Regions from separate parts of the Streptosporangium sp. H16 genome, predicted to be linked through region 2. Evidence: riboswitches for the same ligand, from Rfam matches in the RefSeq annotation. Region 2 holds a riboswitch; the other holds the start of a gene.
The links. Region 2 has a riboswitch for thiamine pyrophosphate ahead of thiC (phosphomethylpyrimidine synthase ThiC). Riboswitches for the same ligand answer to the same signal wherever they lie in the genome.
Positions count from the first base shown of each region.

Region 1: linked by a shared signal. The riboswitch ahead of ACTOQ2_RS19700 (purine-cytosine permease family protein) and the one ahead of thiC (phosphomethylpyrimidine synthase ThiC) in region 2 are both predicted to bind thiamine pyrophosphate.

Region 1 covers NZ_JBPXMD010000011.1:25,529-34,585, reverse strand. The annotation lists gene ACTOQ2_RS19725 (LCP family protein) at 1-528, shown strand, start outside; gene ACTOQ2_RS19720 (GOLPH3/VPS74 family protein) at 738-1,382, opposite strand; gene ACTOQ2_RS19715 (DM13 domain-containing protein) at 1,549-2,133, shown strand; gene ACTOQ2_RS19710 (TenA family protein) at 2,149-2,754, shown strand; gene ACTOQ2_RS19705 (rhodanese-like domain-containing protein) at 2,922-3,245, shown strand; TPP riboswitch at 3,355-3,493, shown strand; gene ACTOQ2_RS19700 (purine-cytosine permease family protein) at 3,485-4,858, shown strand; gene ACTOQ2_RS19695 (methylated-DNA--[protein]-cysteine S-methyltransferase) at 4,957-5,544, opposite strand; gene ACTOQ2_RS19690 (PAS domain S-box protein) at 5,670-7,541, shown strand; gene ACTOQ2_RS19685 (ATP-binding protein) at 7,699-8,148, shown strand; gene ACTOQ2_RS19680 (YidC/Oxa1 family membrane protein insertase) at 8,481-9,057, opposite strand, start outside.
Region 2 covers NZ_JBPXMD010000033.1:25,913-34,969, reverse strand. The annotation lists gene ftsR (transcriptional regulator FtsR) at 1-7, opposite strand, end outside; gene ACTOQ2_RS35885 (FHA domain-containing protein) at 34-546, opposite strand; gene ACTOQ2_RS35880 (sugar phosphate nucleotidyltransferase) at 837-3,338, opposite strand; gene ACTOQ2_RS35875 (CDP-alcohol phosphatidyltransferase family protein) at 3,342-3,938, opposite strand; TPP riboswitch at 4,033-4,145, shown strand; gene thiC (phosphomethylpyrimidine synthase ThiC) at 4,138-5,871, shown strand; gene ACTOQ2_RS35865 (class I SAM-dependent methyltransferase) at 5,933-6,541, shown strand; gene ACTOQ2_RS35860 (acyl-CoA dehydrogenase family protein) at 6,627-7,808, shown strand; gene ACTOQ2_RS35855 (SRPBCC family protein) at 7,890-8,306, shown strand; gene ACTOQ2_RS35850 (alpha/beta hydrolase) at 8,467-9,057, opposite strand, start outside.

The DNA.
Region 1 (9,057 bases), on a different contig from region 2:
CGTCTCGACCACTACATGGAGATCGGCTTCGGCGGCTTCGTGGGGATCGTGGACGCCATCGGCGGGGTCGAGATCAACGTCAAGCAGGCGATCAAGGACCCCAAGGCCGGGATCAACCTGAAGAAGGGCCTGCAGACGATGGACGGGGGGACGGCCCTCGGCTACGTCCGCACCCGCGCCACCGGCGCGATCCCCGACCTCGACAGGACCCAGCGCCAGCGCCAGTTCTTCTCCGCGGTGGTGAAGAAGGCGGCCAGCCCCGGCGTCCTGATCAACCCCTTCACATCCGTCCCGCTCGCGCTGAGCGCGGCCGACTCGGTGTCCGTCGGCGAGGAGACCGGCGCCTTCGACCTGCTCTCCCTCGGCCTCGCCATGGGCGGCAACCCGGTCACCACGGTCGTGCCCATCGGCTCCCTGCCCACCATCGACGGCCAGTCCGTCGTGAAGTGGGACCGGGAGAAGGCCCTGCGCATGTTCGAGGCCCTGGCCCAGGACAAGCCCGTGCCCGAAGACGCCCTCGGCAAGTGACGTCCCGCCCCGGCCCCAGGGCCGGGGCGCCTGCCCGGCGGTTCCCGTCCACGGCACTTTCCTCCGGCCCTCCCGCCCCCGGTCGTCTCCCCGAAGCGACACGGAGATGACGCGGAGACGACGCGGAGGCGGGGCGGGCACGGGATAGGACGTCCTCGCCGGGCGGAGCACCTTCGTGACAGTGCCCGCCCGGCGAGGGCCGGCGGACCTCAGCTGCCGGCGCTGACGACGACCCCCGCTATCACGGCCGCCATGACGGCGGCATTGACGGCGGCGATGGTCTGGGAGACCGCCTTGCCGGCCCACTCGCCCTCGGTGATCTCCTTGATCCGTTCCTTGCTCGCGCCGGGGAACGCCTTACGGTCGATCTTGGCCGCGTGCAGGATCGCGATCAGCACCGCGGCCCGCTCGTCGGGGGTGGCGCCGGACAGCACGCTCTGGACCCGCTCGCGGATCGCCAGCTCGACGCCGGGGTCGCGCTCGGGGTAGCGGGTGCTCGGGAAGATCCCCAGGACCTTGCGCCGCTCCTCGTCCAGCACGCCCCGCTCCGCCAGGCGCGCCAGCAGGCGGGCGCGAAGCTTGCCGGAGTGGAGCCTCTGCACCCACCACTCGGGCTTGCGCGCCCTGGACTCCGCCGCGATCCTGGCCAGCGCCGTGTCGAGCTCCTCGTCCCCGACCGGGGTCGCGTCGAGAACGGCGACCTTCTTGTCCGCGAGGTCGATCCGGCCGCCGACGGCCAGTTCCGCCAGCAACGCGCCGCCGAGCGCGGCGTCCAGCTCCGAGGAGCCGATGAGTTGTCTGCCCTGCTCCTCGTCGTACGCGAGCAGGAGCACTTCCTCAGCGATCGTCGTCATCGTCCGACACTACGTCGCGGGCGCTTCGCGGCCGTAAGCACTCCGTAATCGATCTAGGGCGGTATCGCGGATAGCCTCGGCACCGAGGCCGGAGGGACGTCTCGACTTCCTCGCCGTAACCGGAGGCCAGGGGTCTCCACGCCGGAGGTATGCGATGGGAGTCCAGATGAGGGTCAAGAGGCTGCTCCGGCACCCCGTCACGTGGGGTGTCCTGGCGCTGGGCGCCGTCGCGCTCGGTGTCGCGCTGTACCTGTTCCAGCCATGGCGCCTGTTCACCACCGTCGAGGTGAACGAGGCGCTGCCCGTCGCGGCCGCGTCCCCCGGGCCGGAGGCCACCGGGCAGGGCGAGCCGGCCGAGCCGGCCGAGCCCGCCAGGGCCACCGAGACCGCCCAGGATCAGGAGCCGAAGGTCATCGCCACGGGCACGTTCATCTCCCACGAGCACGAGACCGAGGGCAGGGCGAGGGTACTGGAGCTGTCCGACGGGAGCCGGGTCCTGCGAATCGAGGACCTGAACACCTCCGACGGCCCGGACCTGCGGGTCTGGCTCAGTGACCAGCCCGTCAAGAAGGGCAACGCGGGATGGTTCAACCTGGACGACGGCAAGCACCTCGAACTCGGCGACCTGAAGGGCAACAAGGGCAACGCCAACTACGCCATTCCCGCCGGGGCCGACCTCGACAGCCTGAAGTCCGTCACCATCTGGTGCAAGCGCTTCAGCGTCTCCTTCGGCGCCGCCGCCCTGACCTGACACAATCTCCGACCCATGAGCGTTTCTGAGGAACTCCACGTCATCGGCCGCCCGCTCGTCGAGGCGCAGCTCGCCCATCCGACGGTGGCGGGCATCGCGCGGGGAGATCTGCCCGAGCCGGTGTTCCGGTCGTGGCTGGAGCAGGATTACCTGTTCCTGCTCGACTACGTCCGCGTCTTCTCGAGACTCGCCTGGCAGGCCCCGGACGGGCATCTGGGCGACCTGGTGGACCTGGCGCACGTCACCTTCCACGAGGAGCTGAGCCTGCACCGGTCGCTGTCGGCCGAGTTCGGCGCCGACCTCGGCGGGGCGAGGAAGGGCCCGGCCTGCGCGGCGTACACCTCCTTCCTGCTCGACTCCGCGGCCGTCTACGCCGACGGCCTGGCCGCGCTATACCCCTGCATGTGGGGTTACTCCACGCTCGGCCGCGCCCTGGCGGAGAATCCGCCTGCCGAACCCCGCTACCGCGCCTGGGTCGACACCTACGCCCACCCGGCCTTCGCCGAGCTGACCGGGCGCATCGCGGTGATGATCGACGAGGCGGCGCCGGACCCGGGCAGGGCCGGACAGCTGTTCGCCGAGGGAATGGCTCACGAACTCGCCTTCTGGGACGTGCCCTGACCCCGTCCGCCCGTCCGCCCGTTCGCCCGGCTGCCGCCGCGGGTCGGGTGATCTGGTAGGGCTGGACGTACCGAATTGGCCTGCTATCAGGGGAAATCGAAGGTCCGGATGAGGGCATCCACGTGGCTTTGCGCCCCATCCGGTGGAGGAGTTGGAACAATGGGCGTATGAGTGTTCCTGAGGTCGAGGCGCAGGCCGTGCCGGATGACGCGTTCCTGCTCGACGTGCGCGAGAACGACGAGTGGCGTGCCGGGCACGCGCCCGGCGCCGTCCACATCCCCCTGGGTGAGCTGCAGTCCCGGGTCGACGAGGTGCCCAAGGGCGCGCCCGTCTACGTGATCTGCCGGGTCGGCGGCCGTTCCGCGAACGCCACCGCCTGGCTCAACCACGTCGGCTGGGACGCGATCAACGTCGGCGGCGGCATGCGGTCCTGGGACGGCGCGGGGCGTCCGATGATCGCCGAGAGCGGCCAGGACCCCTTCGTCGCCTGAGCCGCCTGAGCCGCCTGAACCGTGCGAGGGGGAGCCCTCGCCGAGACGTGAGGGGGGAGCCTCCGCCGAGACTCTTGCCAAGAAAGGAATGAATGGCATAATCAGGGCGAATGTCTACCGCGGGAGCTCGGGCGTAACCGGGCTGAGAGGGCGGAACACGCAGAGGGTCTCATCGACCTCCGACGCGCCGCCGACCGCATGAACCTGTCCGGGTAATGCCGGCGTAGGGAGTGTGCGTGATGACGTCTGCCGCCGTCGATTCCAAGGGTTCCGGCGATTCCGGGGACTCCGGGGCGGCCGAGGCGCCCCTCACGCTCGGCGAGGCTCCTCCCAAGGCCCTCGGCGTGCTCGACCAGGGTGCGCTCTGGGCCAACCTGGGTGTCAGCCTGCTCGGGTTCTCCGGCGCGATCGCGCTGATCAATCCGCTCGGCGACCGGCCGCTGAGCTTCATGGCCGCGATCCTGGCCGCCGTCGTGGGCAGCGTCATCGGTACCGCGATGGTCGGCCTGGCCGCGATTCCCGGGCAGCGGACCGGCGCTCCGGCGATGGTCCTGCTGCGCGGGCTGTTCGGGGCGAGGCTCTCCTACCTGCCGACTGTGCTGAACATCGTCCAGATGCTGGGCTGGGGAGCCTTCGAGCTGTGGGTCATCGCCCAGGGCGCCCAGGCCATCGCCGGATCCTTCGGCGTCGAGGTGCCCTACGCGGTCTGGGTGGTCGTCGCGGGGGTGATCACCACCGCGCTGACCATCCGGCCGCTGGGAGCGGTCCGCCTGCTCCGCAGGTACGTCACCGCCGGCGTGGTGATCTCGATGATCTGGTTCATGGTCGCCCTGTTCCAGCGGGGACCGGCGATCGGCGGCGGATCCTGGGAGGCGTTCGCACCGTCGGTCGACTACGTGATCGCGCTGTCGGTCTCGTGGGTACCGGTCGCGGCGGACTTCGCCCGCTTCTCCCGCTCCGGCAGGGCCGCCTTCACCGGGGTCGTCGGCGGTTACACGATCGCCCAGGTGGCCTGCCTGGTCCTCGGCATCGCGGCGCTCGCGCTGGTCGGCAACGACCCGAACCAGGTCTGGGACCCCTTCGTGGCCGCGGCACTCGGCCCGCTGTTCTTCGGCATCCTGGTGCTGCGCGAGACCGACCAGTCGTTCGTGAACGTCTACTCCACCGCGATGTCGCTGCAGAACCTGCTGCCCAGGCTGGACCGCCGGATCATCTCCGTGGCCATCGGCGTGCTGGTCACCCTGCTCGCGATCTTCGTCAACGCCGAGACCTACACCGGCTTCCTCGGCCTCATCGGGGCGGTCTTCGTGCCGATGTTCGCGGTGCTCGCCGCGGACTACTTCCTGCTCGGCGGCGCCAGGCGCTGGGACACCTCGGAGACCGCGCCCTCGCGCCCGCTCATGGTGCTCCCGTGGGTGCTGGGCTTCGTGACCTGGTGGATGCTCGCCGCGCTGCCGGCCGCCCCGGAGGTCGCGTGGTGGACCTCGTTCTGGAACGGTGCCCGCGACGCGCTCGGCTTCGTCCCGCAGCCGTGGATGAGCGCGTCCGTCGGCGCGTTCCTCGTCGCGGGTCTCGTCACCCTGGGGCTCGGCGCGCTCCGGCGCCGCTCCTGACCGCGCCGCCGTACGGCTCCGGCGGTTTCGGGTCGTGGAGGCGGTCGTGGGCGGTCCCAGGGGGCACTGGGAGTCCCGGGGGTCCTGGGGAAGGCGGGCTACGCGCCGCCGCCGGGCCCGCGGAGCACGGCGGCGGACTCGATGCGCAGCAGTCGTTCCTTGGCGGCCGAGCCTCCGGCGTATCCGCCGAGGACGGCCTCGCTCTCGACCACCCGGTGGCACGGCACGATGACGCACACCGGGTTGCTGCCCAGCGCGTTGCCGACCGCCCGCAGCGCGCGCGGCCTGCCGATCCGCTCGGCGATCTCGAGGTAGGTCGTCACCGTCCCGTACGGCACCGCGAGCATCATCTGCAGCACGGTCCTGGAGAACTGGGTGGCCAGGCGCAGGTCGACCGGCGTCGTGAAGGCGCGGAGCCTGGCGGAGAAGTAGGCGTCCAGCTCCCGGCGCACCGGGTCGAGCCGCCGGGCGTCCGGCCCGATGAACGTGCCGACCTCCCTGCTGATCCGCTCGAAGACGACGTTCTCGTCCTCGTAGCTGCAGGCCACCACACCCCTGCTCGTCACGGCGAGGGTCAGACGCCCCAGCGGGCCGTCGAGCGTGCCGAACGCGATGTCGGGATGGCTCGTGCCGACGTAGTCGGGCGAGGTCACCCGTAGCAATGCATCGATGTCGCCGGATGACATGGCCCCACCCTTTCGTATCCAGGTGTGTGGTGACCGCAGAGTATCGGACGGATCGCCCGGCCAGTGGCAACACGTGCGGGACGAAAGTGCCAAGATCAGACCGGTTGAGACGGCACTATGGGTGTGTGGTGGACTACAGGGCCGACAGTGACGGGGGCATCGGCCGTGAGGTCGTCGCCGCGGCGCCCAACGCGATCGTCGCCATCGATCGCGAGCAGACGGTCCTCGCCTGGAATCCCGCCGCCGAGCGCCTGTTCGGCTGGTCGGCCGACGAGATGGTCGGCCGCCGGGTGCCGGTGGTCCCCGAGGAGCTGACGGCCGAGCACAACGCGGTCCTGGAGAAGGTCCGCACCGGCGGCCAGGTCTCGCTGAGGACCAAGCGGTTCCGCCGCGACGGCAGCCTGCTCGACGTGCGGGTCGACACCGCCGCGCTGTCCGCGCCGGACGGCGCCCTCCTCGGCTACGTGAGCGTCTACCACCTGGCCCAGGACGACGAGACCGCCAACGACCGCAACGCCCGCCGGGCGCAGCTCGTCCGCAGGCTCACCGACGTGGTCGCCGACATCAACGCCGAGCTGGAGCTGCCCGCCGTGCTCGACCGGATCGCGGCGAGCCTCGCCGACCTGACCGGAGCCGACGCGGGCGGGTTCGTGATGATCGAGGGCGACCGGCTCCGCCTCGTGGCCTGCCACAACCTTCCCGACTCGCTGCGCGACTCGACCGCCGACCTCCGCACCAGCCTGGTCGGCAAACTGCTGCGCGAGGGCAGGACCGTCCTGCTGGAGACCGGCGACCAGGACCGGCTGGACCGGTTGATCTGGTCGCGGCTGCCCGGCCTGCACACCATCGCGCTCGGCCTCGCGGCCATGGGCGGGCGGTCGTACGGCGCGCTGTACGCGCTGTTCGCCAAGCGCAAGGCGGGCCACCTGGAGCTGGAGCTGCTGGAGCTCCTCGCGGGTCACGCGGGCATCGCCGTGGGAAACGCCATGGCCTACCAGGAGGCCGTGCGGCAGCGCGCCCACGAGCGGGCGGTGTTCGACGCCAGCGCCGACGGCATCGCGGTCCTCGACGACACGGGCCGGGTGGTCCAGTGGAACCCGGCCGCCAGCGAGCTGACCGGCTTCCACGCGGCCGAGGTGATCGGCGGGCCGCCGCCCTTTCAACTGCCGGGCCCGGGGGACAAGCTCAGCATCCAGCTGCCCTCGGGCACCTGGCTGGACGTGCTCTGCGCGGAGATCGTGGAGACGGGCGAGATCGTGGTCGACTTCCGCGACGTCACCCGCGCGAAGGAGCTGGAGGAGGCCAAGGACCTCTTCCTCGCCACCACCAGCCACGAGCTCCGCACGCCGATCACCGTGGTCCGCGGTTTCGCCAGCACGCTCGACAGTCGCTGGGACAGCATGGCCGAGGCCGAGCGACGTGCCGCCGTGCACACCATCGCCGAGCGGGCCCGCTCGCTGGGCCAGCTCATGGACCACCTGCTGCTGGGCTCGCGCGCGGGCGCCGGCGAGCTCACGCTCAGGATCGAGAGCTTCGACCTGGCCGAGCTGGTCCGGGCCGCCACGCTGGGTCTGCCGATCCTGTCGGACCTGCACCGGGTCGAGGTCGACGTCCCCGACGATCTGCCCCCGGTCTCCGGTGACGCGCTGGCCACCGACATCCTGCTGGCCCAGCTGCTGGAGAACGCCTTCAAGTACTCGCCGGACGGTGGCCTGATCAGGGTCGAGGCCTGGGTGGACGGCGACCGGGTGGTGCTGGTGGTGGACGACGAGGGCGTCGGTATCGCCCATGCCAGCAGGGAGCGCGTCTTCGAGCGCTTCGTCCAGGCCGACAGCGGCGACCGCCGCAGGTTCGGCGGGGTCGGCCTCGGCCTCTACATCGTGCGGAGCCTCGCGCGGGCGCAGGGCGGGGAGGTCTCGGCGCATCCGCGTCCCTCCGGCGGCACCCGGATGAGGCTGGCCCTTCGTATCGCCGACACGCCGGGCGCCCTTACCTGATCGACACGCCGAACCAGTAACGAGTCGGTAACGGATGCGCTGATCTATTGTCGAATGTGCACAAGCTGTAATTGACGCCCGGTTTCCACGACTATCTAACGGGGCATTTCGGTCGTACTGGGGTGAGTTCCTCAGGGGGGAACAGGCATACGGGGAGGTGAGTGCGTCGAGCGTCGTTCTGTTGCCGTATGCACCGTCCAGCGTCGCTGTCGCACGCCAGCGCCTCTGCTCTGACCTGCAGGAACGAGGTGTGTACGAGACCGCTATCGACGACGCGGTGCTCGTGGTCAGCGAACTGCTGAGCAACGCGCTGCGTCACGCCCACCCGTTGCCGTCAGGACAGATCAGAGTGTCATGGCGCTGGACCGAAGAGCATGTCGAGGTCGCTGTGAGTGACGGTGGCGCGGCCACCGAACCGCGGGCGGGACGCCCGACGCTCTCCTCCCTGGGAGGGCGAGGCCTAGGAATCGTCGAGTATCTGGCCTCCAATTGGGGCGTCAGGCACGAGGGGGACATCACCACGGTATGGGCGGTGGTCACGGCGGTCGACACGGTAGGTAACGGCCACGTTTCCACTCCCGAACCCGCTCTCAGGGAATGCGGATAACCCTCTTTCCGGGTTTCGTCCCGCTTCAAATGTCGTGAAGCGGGACGGGACCGGGTACCTCTCCGGTGGGGCGACGTCGTTATCAGGCGTGAAGGCTTTCTCGCGGGATGACGCCCTTATCAGGCGTGAAGGCTTTCCCGCGGGATGACGCCCTTACCAGGTGTGAAAGTTTTCCCGCGGAATGGCGTCCTTACCAGGTGTGAAGGCTTTCCGGCGCCGACTACCCCTCCCGCCGATCGGCGGGACGCGATTCTTCCTCGGTCCTCGGTCCTCGGTCCTCGGTCCTCGGTATCCGGTGCCCGGTATCCGGATTCCCGAGTGCCGCCCCGCCCTCAGCCCCCGGCGAGCGCCGGGCGGTGCAGCACGGCCTTCTCTCCGGCCGTCCAGGCCGTCGTGACGAGGAGATAGACCCCCGCCGCGAGCGGCAGCACCGCGGCGACCAGGACGGTCCCGTACGGCAGCAGGGGCAGTATCCGGCGCAGCGCCGCGGGCTGCACGTCCTCGCTCATCGTGCGCCGCATCCGGCGGGACGTGATCCACGCCACGGCGACGAGCAGCAGGAAGAGCCCGGCGAAGACCAGGGTCGGGCCGCTGATCAGCCCGAATCCGGCCACCGTGCCCGCGAACTGCTGACCGAGCGGCACCCCGAAGAGCCCGTGGGTCAGGAGCGCGTTGGCCTGCCCGGCGATCGTCGAGGAGATGAACACCTGGTACGTCACCATGAGGAACGGCATCTGCGCCACGGACGGCAGGCACCCGGCCAGCGGCGAGGTCTTCTCCCTGGCGTAGAGGGCGGCCAGTTCCCGCTGGAGCCGCTCGGGGTTGCGGCCGTGGCGCTTCTTGAGCCTCTGGAGCTCCGGGGCGAGGCGTACCCTGGCCCGCTCGCCCCTGGCCTGCATGACACTGAGC
Region 2 (9,057 bases):
TGCTCATGTGCGCACGAGCGGCCTGCGAGCTCATCATCCTCCAGCGGCGCCGCGGGTGAGGAAGACGAGGCGGAACTTGCCGATCTGCACCTCGTCCCCGCCGTACAGCGGGACCTCCTCGATGCGCTCGCGGTTCACGTACGTGCCGTTCAGGCTGCCGACGTCACGGACGGTGAAGACCCCGCCGCCGCGCCGGTAGAACTCCACGTGGCGGCGCGAGACCGTGATGTCGTCGAGGAAGATGTCGCTCTCGGGGTGACGGCCCACGGTGGTCAGGTCGCTGTCGAGCAGGAACCGGCTGCCGGCGTTGGGGCCGCGCATCGCGACCAGCAGCGCGGTGCCCGGGGGCAACTGCTCGACGGCCTGCCGTTCGGCGAGAAGCGTCTCACCTGTCTCCGCCTCGTATGCCTCGATCCCGGAGAGGGAGATCGTCGATGTGCTGTCTCCGGGGGTCTCGGCTTTGGTAAGCGGCGACCCGCATCGTGAACAGAAACGGGCATCCTCAGGATTGGCATGACCGCACTGCGTGCAGTAGACGCTCGGCATCGATCGGCTCGGCCTCCTACCGCGAAGACGCGGCAACGGTGCTCAGTGATGCGCGCCTCGCTTCTTCGCTTCTCAAGTGTTTTCTCGGACTGCGAATGCCGCAACATACAGTGATGAGGCGCGAAGGTCAAGGTTGACGCTGAACCGCGGGTACGGTCGGTGACAAAGTTACAGTGGGGCACTGTCCCCGGTCCATGGCGCCGCGCTGTGTTTGTGGCAACCGCTCGGCCCGCGGCCCCCGTCCGGGCGCCCTCCCGCGCCTTCGGCGCGCCCGCCGGGGCCTGGTCCCGTCAGCCGCCCGCGGCCTCCTCGACCACCCGCGCCCAGTGCTCGATCAGGGTCTGCGCGGAGTCGACGTCGAACCCCTCGGCCCACAGGTGGGTGACCGCCTCCGTCGGGTCGGGCAGCACCAGGGTCCAGCTGCCGTCCTCGGCGACGACCCGCACCCCGTCAGTGGTGTCGATGCGGTAGTGCTCGGCGGCCTCGATGACCGAGCGCATCACCGCGCCCTTGGCGGCCCACGGGGTCGGCACGGTCCGGCGCAGCAGCTTGGCCTCGGGGATCCTGGCGTCGATCTGGCTGAGCGAGAGCCGGGTCCTGGCGACCAGGCCCAGCAGGCGCAGGAACACCGCCAGGCCGTCCACCGTGGGGCCGAACTCGGGCACGATGAAACCGCCGCGCCCGTCGGCCGCGAAGATCATCTCTGGCCCCCTGGCCGCGGCGGTGAGCGCGTCGATCGCGGTGGAGGTCCACTCGGCCTGGACGCCGTGGAACCTGCAGACCTGCTCGGCCACCCGGGTGGTGGTGACCGGCAGCGCCACCCTGCCGCCGCGCCGCTCGGCGGCGACCAGGTCGAGCACCACCAGCAGGGCGCGCTCCTCGCTGATCAGCTGGCCCTTCTCGTCCACCAGCGCGACCCGCTCCCCCACCGGGTCGAAACGCACCCCGAAGGCCGCCCTGGAGGAGCTGACGAGCTCCGCCAGGCGCTGCAGGTCGCGGCGGCGCTCGGCGAGGGTCTCGGTGGGCGAGGCGTCGTCCAGCCGGTTGTTGACGGTCAGCACGTCCACCCCGACGCGGCCCAGCAGGCTGGGCAGCACCAGCGAGGAGGTGCCTCCGGCGCAGTCGACCACGACCTTCATGTCGGCGTCGCGCACCCCGCTGATGTCGACCAGGCGCAGCAGCTCGTGCGTGTAGTCCTCCACCGCCCGGGCGGGGAAGCTCAGCTCGGCGATCTCCCCGGGGAAGGCGCGGCGGAACTCCTGCCGGGAGAAGACCCGGTCCAGCTTGCGCTGGGCCGCCGGGGACAGGTCCGCGCCGTGCTCGTCCATGAAGACGATGTCGACGCTCTGCGGGTCGCCGGGGGTGGTGCGCAGCGCGATGCCGCCGACGGCGTTCTCCCTGGCGGTGTGGAAGCGGGCCACCGGGAGTGGGGACGCCTCCAGGTCGAGCACGTTGATCGCGCTGGCGTTCAGGGCGCTGATCACGGCCCGCTTCAGCGCCCGCGCGGCGCGGGAGGAGTCGCGGGAGGTGATGACCGAGGCGCCCTTCTTCAGGGTGGTGGCGTAGGCGCTGGCCAGCCGTACGCACAGCTCGGGGGTGATCTCGACGTTGACCAGCCCCGAGACCCCCCGGGGGCCGAACAGGTTGCGCTGGGCGCGCGGCTCCCAGATGACGCTGTTGTTGATCACCGCCCCGGCCTCGATGGTCTTGAACGGGTAGATCTTGACGCCGGAGGAGATGTACGCCTCGGCCTCGATGATGCACTCGTCGCCGACGACGGCGCCCTCCTCGACCCTGGCGCCGGTCATCAGGTCGGTGTTCTTGCCGATCACGCAGCCGCGCAGGTGGGCGCTGGGCCCGACGTAGACGTTGTCGTGGACGACCGCGCGGTGCAGGAAGGCCCCCTCCCTGACCACCGCGTTGCTGCCCAGCACGGTGTACTCGCGCAGCTCGGCGCCCGCCTCGATCTTGGCGTAGTCGCCGACGTAGAGGGGGCCCTTGAGGACTGCGTCGGCGTCGACCGAGGCCCCCTCGGCGACCCAGACGCCCGGCGAGACCTCGAAGGCGTCGATGTCGACCTTGACCCGGCCGGACAGGACGTCGGCCTGGGCCTTGAGGTAGCTCTCGTGGGTGCCGACGTCCTCCCAGTAGCCGTCGGCCACGTAGCCGTACAGCGGGGCGCCGCGCTCCAGCAGCCTGGGGAACACGTCGCCCGACCAGTCGACGGACTCCCCTGCCGCGATCTCGTCGAGGACCTCGGGCTCCATCACGTAGATGCCGGTGTTGGCGGTGTCGGAGAAGACCTGGCCCCAGGTCGGCTTCTCCAGGAAGCGCTCCACCCTGCCCTGGTCGTCGACGATGACGATGCCGAACTCCAGCGGGTTGGGGACGCGCTTGAGCCCGATCGTGACCATCGCGCCGTTCTCGCGGTGGAAGCGGATCATGTCGGTCAGGTCGATGTCGGTCAGCGCGTCGCCGGAGATGACCAGGAAGCGGTCGTCGCGGAGCCGGTCGGCGGCGTTCTTCACGCTGCCCGCGGTGCCGAGCGGCGTGTCCTCGGTGGCGTAGTACAGGCTCATGCCGAGCTCGTCGCCGTCGCCGAAGTAGTTGCGGACCAGGGCGGCCAGGAACTGCACGGTGACCACCGTCTCGGTGAAGCCGTGCCGTTTCAGCAGGCGAAGCACATGCTCCATGATCGGCCGGTTGATCACGGGTAGAAGAGGTTTGGGCTGGTTCGCGGTCATCGGCCGGAGCCGTGTCCCCTCCCCGCCCGCCATGACGACGGCCTTCACAGATCACCTCTTAAGGCGTTTGGCCTCGCTTGTCAGCTGACGCACCTGTACCCAATACAGCACCCCGGACCACCAGTACAGGCCGGTGCCCCAGATGGCCAGGGACCAGCCGACGATCCCCGCCACCTCGCCGTACCAGGAGGGATGGTGGGCCAGGAAGAGCAGTGGGAAGGCGTAGAGCAGGTTGGCCGTGGCGGCCTTGCCGAGGAAGTGCACGGGCAGCGCGGGACCGTACCCGAGGCGGCGCAGGATGATCGGGATGCCCAGCAGCATCACGTCGCGCAGCGGGATGGCCAGCGCCAGCCACCAGGGGATGATCTCGCGCATGGCGAGGCCGAACAGGGTGGCCAGGATGTAGAGCCGGTCGGCCAGCGGGTCGAGCAGGCGGCCGAGCCTGCTGGTCTGGTTCCAGGCACGGGCGATCTTGCCGTCGAGCCAGTCGGAGAACCCCGCCAGCATCAGCAGGGCGACGGCCCAGCCGTCGGCCTTCGGGCCCAGCACCAGCCACAGGAAAACCGGTACCCCCAGAAGCCTGGCCAGGCTCAACGCGTTGGGAACCGTCCAGATTCGGTCCTCGGCCCCCGATGCTTCCGGATTCACCGGCTGATCTCCCTCCCCGTACCTGATGGTGACACTACTGCGTCGGATGCGGCCGGGTGGATGGTGGGCGCGGGGGATACGCGTTATCGTTCCGTTCGACCAACGCGGGAGCCCGGAGAACCGGGCTGAGAGGACGGCCGAGACAGCCGCCGACCGCCAGAACCTGCTCCGGGTAATGCCGGCGAAGGGAGTTTGCGCGATGATCGACGCGCGTATTTCCAGCTCCAAGATCTACCAGGGCGACCTGCGCGTCCCCATGCGCGAGGTGCGCCTGACCGACGGGACCGCGGTCACGCTGTACGACACCTCGGGCCCCTACACGGACCCGTCCGTGACCACCGACGTCACCCGCGGCCTGCCACGCCCGCGCGAGGAGTGGATCCTGGAGCGGGGCGACACGGTCCGGTACGGCGGCCGGCCCGGCGCCCCCGGCGACGACGGCTACCGCGACCGCGACGCCTGGGCCCGCGACCTGCGCTCCCTCGACGCGGTCTTCACCGGCGGCGGCGACCGGCCGCTGCGCGCGGCGGGGGCGCCGGTCACCCAGCTCGCCTACGCCCGCCGCGGCCTGGTCACCAGGGAGATGGAGTTCGTCGCGGTCCGCGAGGGCGTGACGCCGGAGTTCGTCCGCGCCGAGGTGGCCGCGGGGCGGGCGATCATCCCGGCCAACGTCAACCACCCCGAGAGCGAGCCGATGATCATCGGCCGCAACTTCCTCGTGAAGATCAACGCCAACATCGGCAACTCGGCCGTCACCTCCACCATCGAGGAGGAGGTGGACAAGATGACGTGGGCGATCCGGTGGGGCGCCGACACGGTGATGGACCTGTCCACCGGGCGCAACATCCACACCACCCGCGAGTGGATCATCCGCAACTCCCCGGTGCCGATCGGGACCGTCCCGCTCTACCAGGCGCTGGAGAAGGCGGGCGGCGACGCGGCCCGCCTGTCGTGGGAGATCTACCGCGACACCCTGATCGAGCAGTGCGAGCAGGGCGTGGACTACTTCACCGTTCACGCGGGGGTGCGCCTGGCCCATGTGCCGCTGACCGCGCGGCGCAGGACCGGGATCGTCTCCCGGGGCGGCTCGATCATGGCGGCCTGGTGCCTGGCGCACCACCGCGAGAGCTTCCTCTACGAGCACTTCGCCGACATCTGCGAGATCCTGGCCCGCTACGACGTGGCGTTCTCGCTGGGCGACGGCCTGCGCCCCGGATCGATCTCCGACGCCAACGACGAGGCCCAGTTCGCCGAGCTCAGGACGCTGGGCGAGCTCACGAGGATCGCGCACGCGCACGACGTCCAGGTGATGGTCGAGGGGCCCGGCCACGTCCCCATGCACAAGATCAAGGAGAACGTCGACCTGCAGCGCGAGCTCTGCGCCGACGCCCCGTTCTACACCCTCGGCCCGCTGACGACCGACATCGCGCCCGGCTACGACCACATCACCTCGGCCATCGGCGCGGCGATGATCGGCTGGTACGGCACGGCGATGCTCTGCTACGTCACGCCCAAGGAGCACCTGGGCCTGCCGGACAGGGACGACGTGAAGACCGGCGTGATCACCTACAAGATCGCGGCGCACGCGGCCGACCTCGCCAAGGGCCACCCGGGCGCGCAGGCATGGGACGACGCGCTGTCCGACGCCCGGTTCGAGTTCCGCTGGGAGGACCAGTTCGCCCTCTCCCTGGACCCCGAGACCGCCAGGTCCTTCCACGACGAGACGCTGCCCGCCGCCCCGGCCAAGACCGCGCACTTCTGCTCGATGTGCGGTCCGAAGTTCTGCTCGATGAGGATCAGCCATGACGTGCGCAGGTTCGCCGAGGAGCGAGGCCTGACCGGCGCCGAGGCCCTGGAGGCCGGGATGCGGGAGAAGTCGGAGGAGTTCTCCCGCGAGGGCGGCCGGGTCTACCTGCCCGTGGAGGGTCTCTGAGCCGCCAAGATCGACCAGGGGGCGTACTGCCCGCGCTTCCGTACCCTCTACCCTTCAAACCATGACCAATGACACCACGCTCTTCCTGGGGCAGTGGATCCGCTCGCCGGGCACCGTCGGAGCGGTGGCGCCGAGCTCGCGGCGGCTCGCCGAGACGGTGGCCTCGCCGGTCCCGCACCGGGGCGACCCGGTGATCGTCGAGCTCGGCCCCGGCACGGGCGCGTTCACGGCGGAGATCCAGCGCCGGCTGGGCGGCCGGGGGCACCACATCGCCGTCGAGATCAACCCGAAGCTGGCCGAGTTCCTCGCCGCCAGGAACCCGGGCGTGGACGTCGTGGTCGACGACGCGGTACGGCTGCCCCAGCTGCTCCAGGAGCGCGGCCTGCCCCAGGCCGACGCGATCGTGAGCGGGCTCCCCTGGGCCGCCTTCTCCGAGGAGACCCAGGCCCGCCTGCTGGGCGCGGTCACCGGGATCATGGGCCCGCACACGGCCTTCACCACCTTCGCCTACAGCTTCGCCAAGCGCCTTCCTCCGGCGCGGCGCTTCAGGAGGCGCCTGGTCGACACATTCGAGGAGGTCGTCACGGGCCGGACGGTGTGGGGCAACGTGCCGCCGGCCTTCGTCTACCACGCGCGCAGGCCGCGGCTGGATCCCGCCCGGGAGGCCTGATCCCGCGGGCCGGGGGCCGGGACGCCACGAAGATACCGAACTACGTTCTACGATTGCGCCCGCAGCCAGAATGGAGTTGATCATCGTGGACTTCACCCTCCCCGAGAGTGCCCTCGCCGTGCAACGCGGCATCGGCGACATCTGCGCCCGCTACGACCTGGACTACTGGCAGCGGTGCGAGAGCGAGAAACGCTGGCCCGAGGAGGTCTGGCAGGACCTGGCCAAGGGCGGCTGGCTCGGCCTGGCCGTGCCCGAGGAGTACGGCGGCGGCGGCCAGGGCCTGCTGGAGCTGGCCGTGGCCACCGAGACCCTGTCGGCCTCAGGCTCGGCCGGCGGCTCGGCGTTCACCTACGTGCTCACCCCCGGGTTCGGCGCGATGACCCTGTCCAGGCACGGCAGCCGGTGGCAGCGCGACGAGCTGCTGCCCAAGCTGGCCACCGGCGAGCTGGAGACCTGCTTCGCGCTGACCGAGCCCGACGCCGGGTCCAACGCCCTGGGCATCTCCACCTTCGCCCGCCGCGACGGCGCGGAGTTCGTCGTCAACGGCCAGAAGATCTGGATCACCGGCGTGCAGCGCGCCACCTGGATGCTCCTGGTCACCCGGACCATCCCGGCCGCCGAGGCCAAACCCCGCTCCAACGGCCTGACCGTCCTGCTGGTGAACGTCCCCGAGGCGGTCGCCGCCGGGCAGCTGTCCTTCCGGCCGATCCCGAAGCTGGGCGCCAACACCACACCGTCCAACATGGTCTTCCTCGACGACCTCCGGGTCCCGGAGAGGAACGTGGTCGGCGAGGTCGACCAGGGCGCGCTGGTGCTGTGGGACATCCTCAACCCCGAGCGCGTCCTGCTGGCCGCCTCCGCGCTCGGCGGCGCCGAGGTGGCGCTGCGGGTGGCCGTGCAGTACGCCAAGGAGCGCGAGGTCTTCGGCCGCCCGATCGGCGCCAACCAGGCCATCGCCTTCCCCCTCGCCCAGGTCAAGGCGAAGATCGAACTGGCCAGGCTGATGCTCTACAAGGCCGCCTGGCTGTTCGACAGGCAGCTGCCCTGCGGCACCGAGGCCAACATCGCCAAGCTGACCGCCTCGCAGGCCGCGTGGGAGGCGGCGGACCACGCCTTCCAGACGCACGGCGGCATGGCCTACTCGCTGGAGTACCCGGTGGCCCGCCTGCTGGCCGACGCCCGCATCGGCAAGGTCGCCCCCGTCACCGAGGAGCTCCTGCTCAACTACCTGGCCACTCAGGTGCTCGGGCTGCCCAGGAGCTTCTGACCCGATCACCCGTTGGCCCTGATTACCCGGCGGCGCGCGCGGGCATCACCCTCGGCGACAGGCCAGCACGAGGAGTAGCCGATGTCCGCGTACGCCAGCACGGTGATCAACGCCTCCGCCGACGAGGTGTGGGAGTACCTGAGGGATTTCGGCAACCTGGCGGAGTGGCTGCCGGGGATCACCGGCTGCGAGATCGAGGACGGCGAGCGCTCCCGGCCGGGCGCGGTGCGCAGACTGGAGGGCCCCGGCGGAGTCTTCAGGGAGCGGCTGCTCACCCTCGACGACGCCTCGCGCTCGGCGACGTACGAGATCCTGGAGAGCCCGCTGCCGGTCCGTGACTACCGGGCGCTCTACCGGGTCGCCCCCGTCACCGACAGCGGGAGGGCGTTCGTCGAGTGGTCGGCCACCTTCGAGACCGGCGACGCGGCGAAGGTGCGGAGGTTCGTCGTCGGCCAGGTCTTCGAGCCCGGCCTGGCCGCCCTGCACGGGCGCTTCTGACCGGGCGCTTCTGACGGCGCCACCGCCTCGGGGCGGCCGCTGCCGTACGGGTCCGGGCGGCGTCTCCGGCGGATGTCCGGCACGGACCCCGCCCCGCGGGAGACACCCCGCGCGAAGGCTCCGCTCGCCGGACGGATATCGGCCGGCCGGAAAGAGCCGGCTACCGGAAGGCCTCCGCGAGACGGGCCGCGGCGTACTCGCGTGCCTCGGTCGCCTGGTCGAAGAAGCCCGGCAGGCCGAAGAAACCGTGGATGGCCCCCTCGTATCTCCTGACCTCGACCGGCACCCCGGCCGCGGCGAGCTGGGCGGCGTACTGTTCGCCCTCGTCGCAGAGGGGGTCGCACTCGGCGACGATCACCGTCGCCGGAGCCAGGCCGGACTTGTCGGCCAGCCGGGCCGGAGCCAGCCGGGGGTCGGCCGGGTCACCGCCGTACTGCGCGACGAACCAGGCCATCTCGTCGGCGCCGAGCCCGAAGCCGGTGGCGTAGGAACGGTAGCTCCCGGTGTCCATGGCGACGTCGGCCACCGGGTAGACGAGCAGCTGATGGGCCAGTTCGAGCCCGGCGTCCCTGGCCTGCCAGGCGGCCACGGCCGCGAGGTTGCCCCCGGCGCTGTCACCGCATACCGCGACGCGCCCCGGGTCGATCCCGTAGGCGCCGGGACGGGCGAAGACGTCCTGCACGACGCTCCACGCGTCGTCGGCCGCCGCGGGAAAGGGGTGGTGGGGCGCGAGCCGGTAGTCGACCGAGAC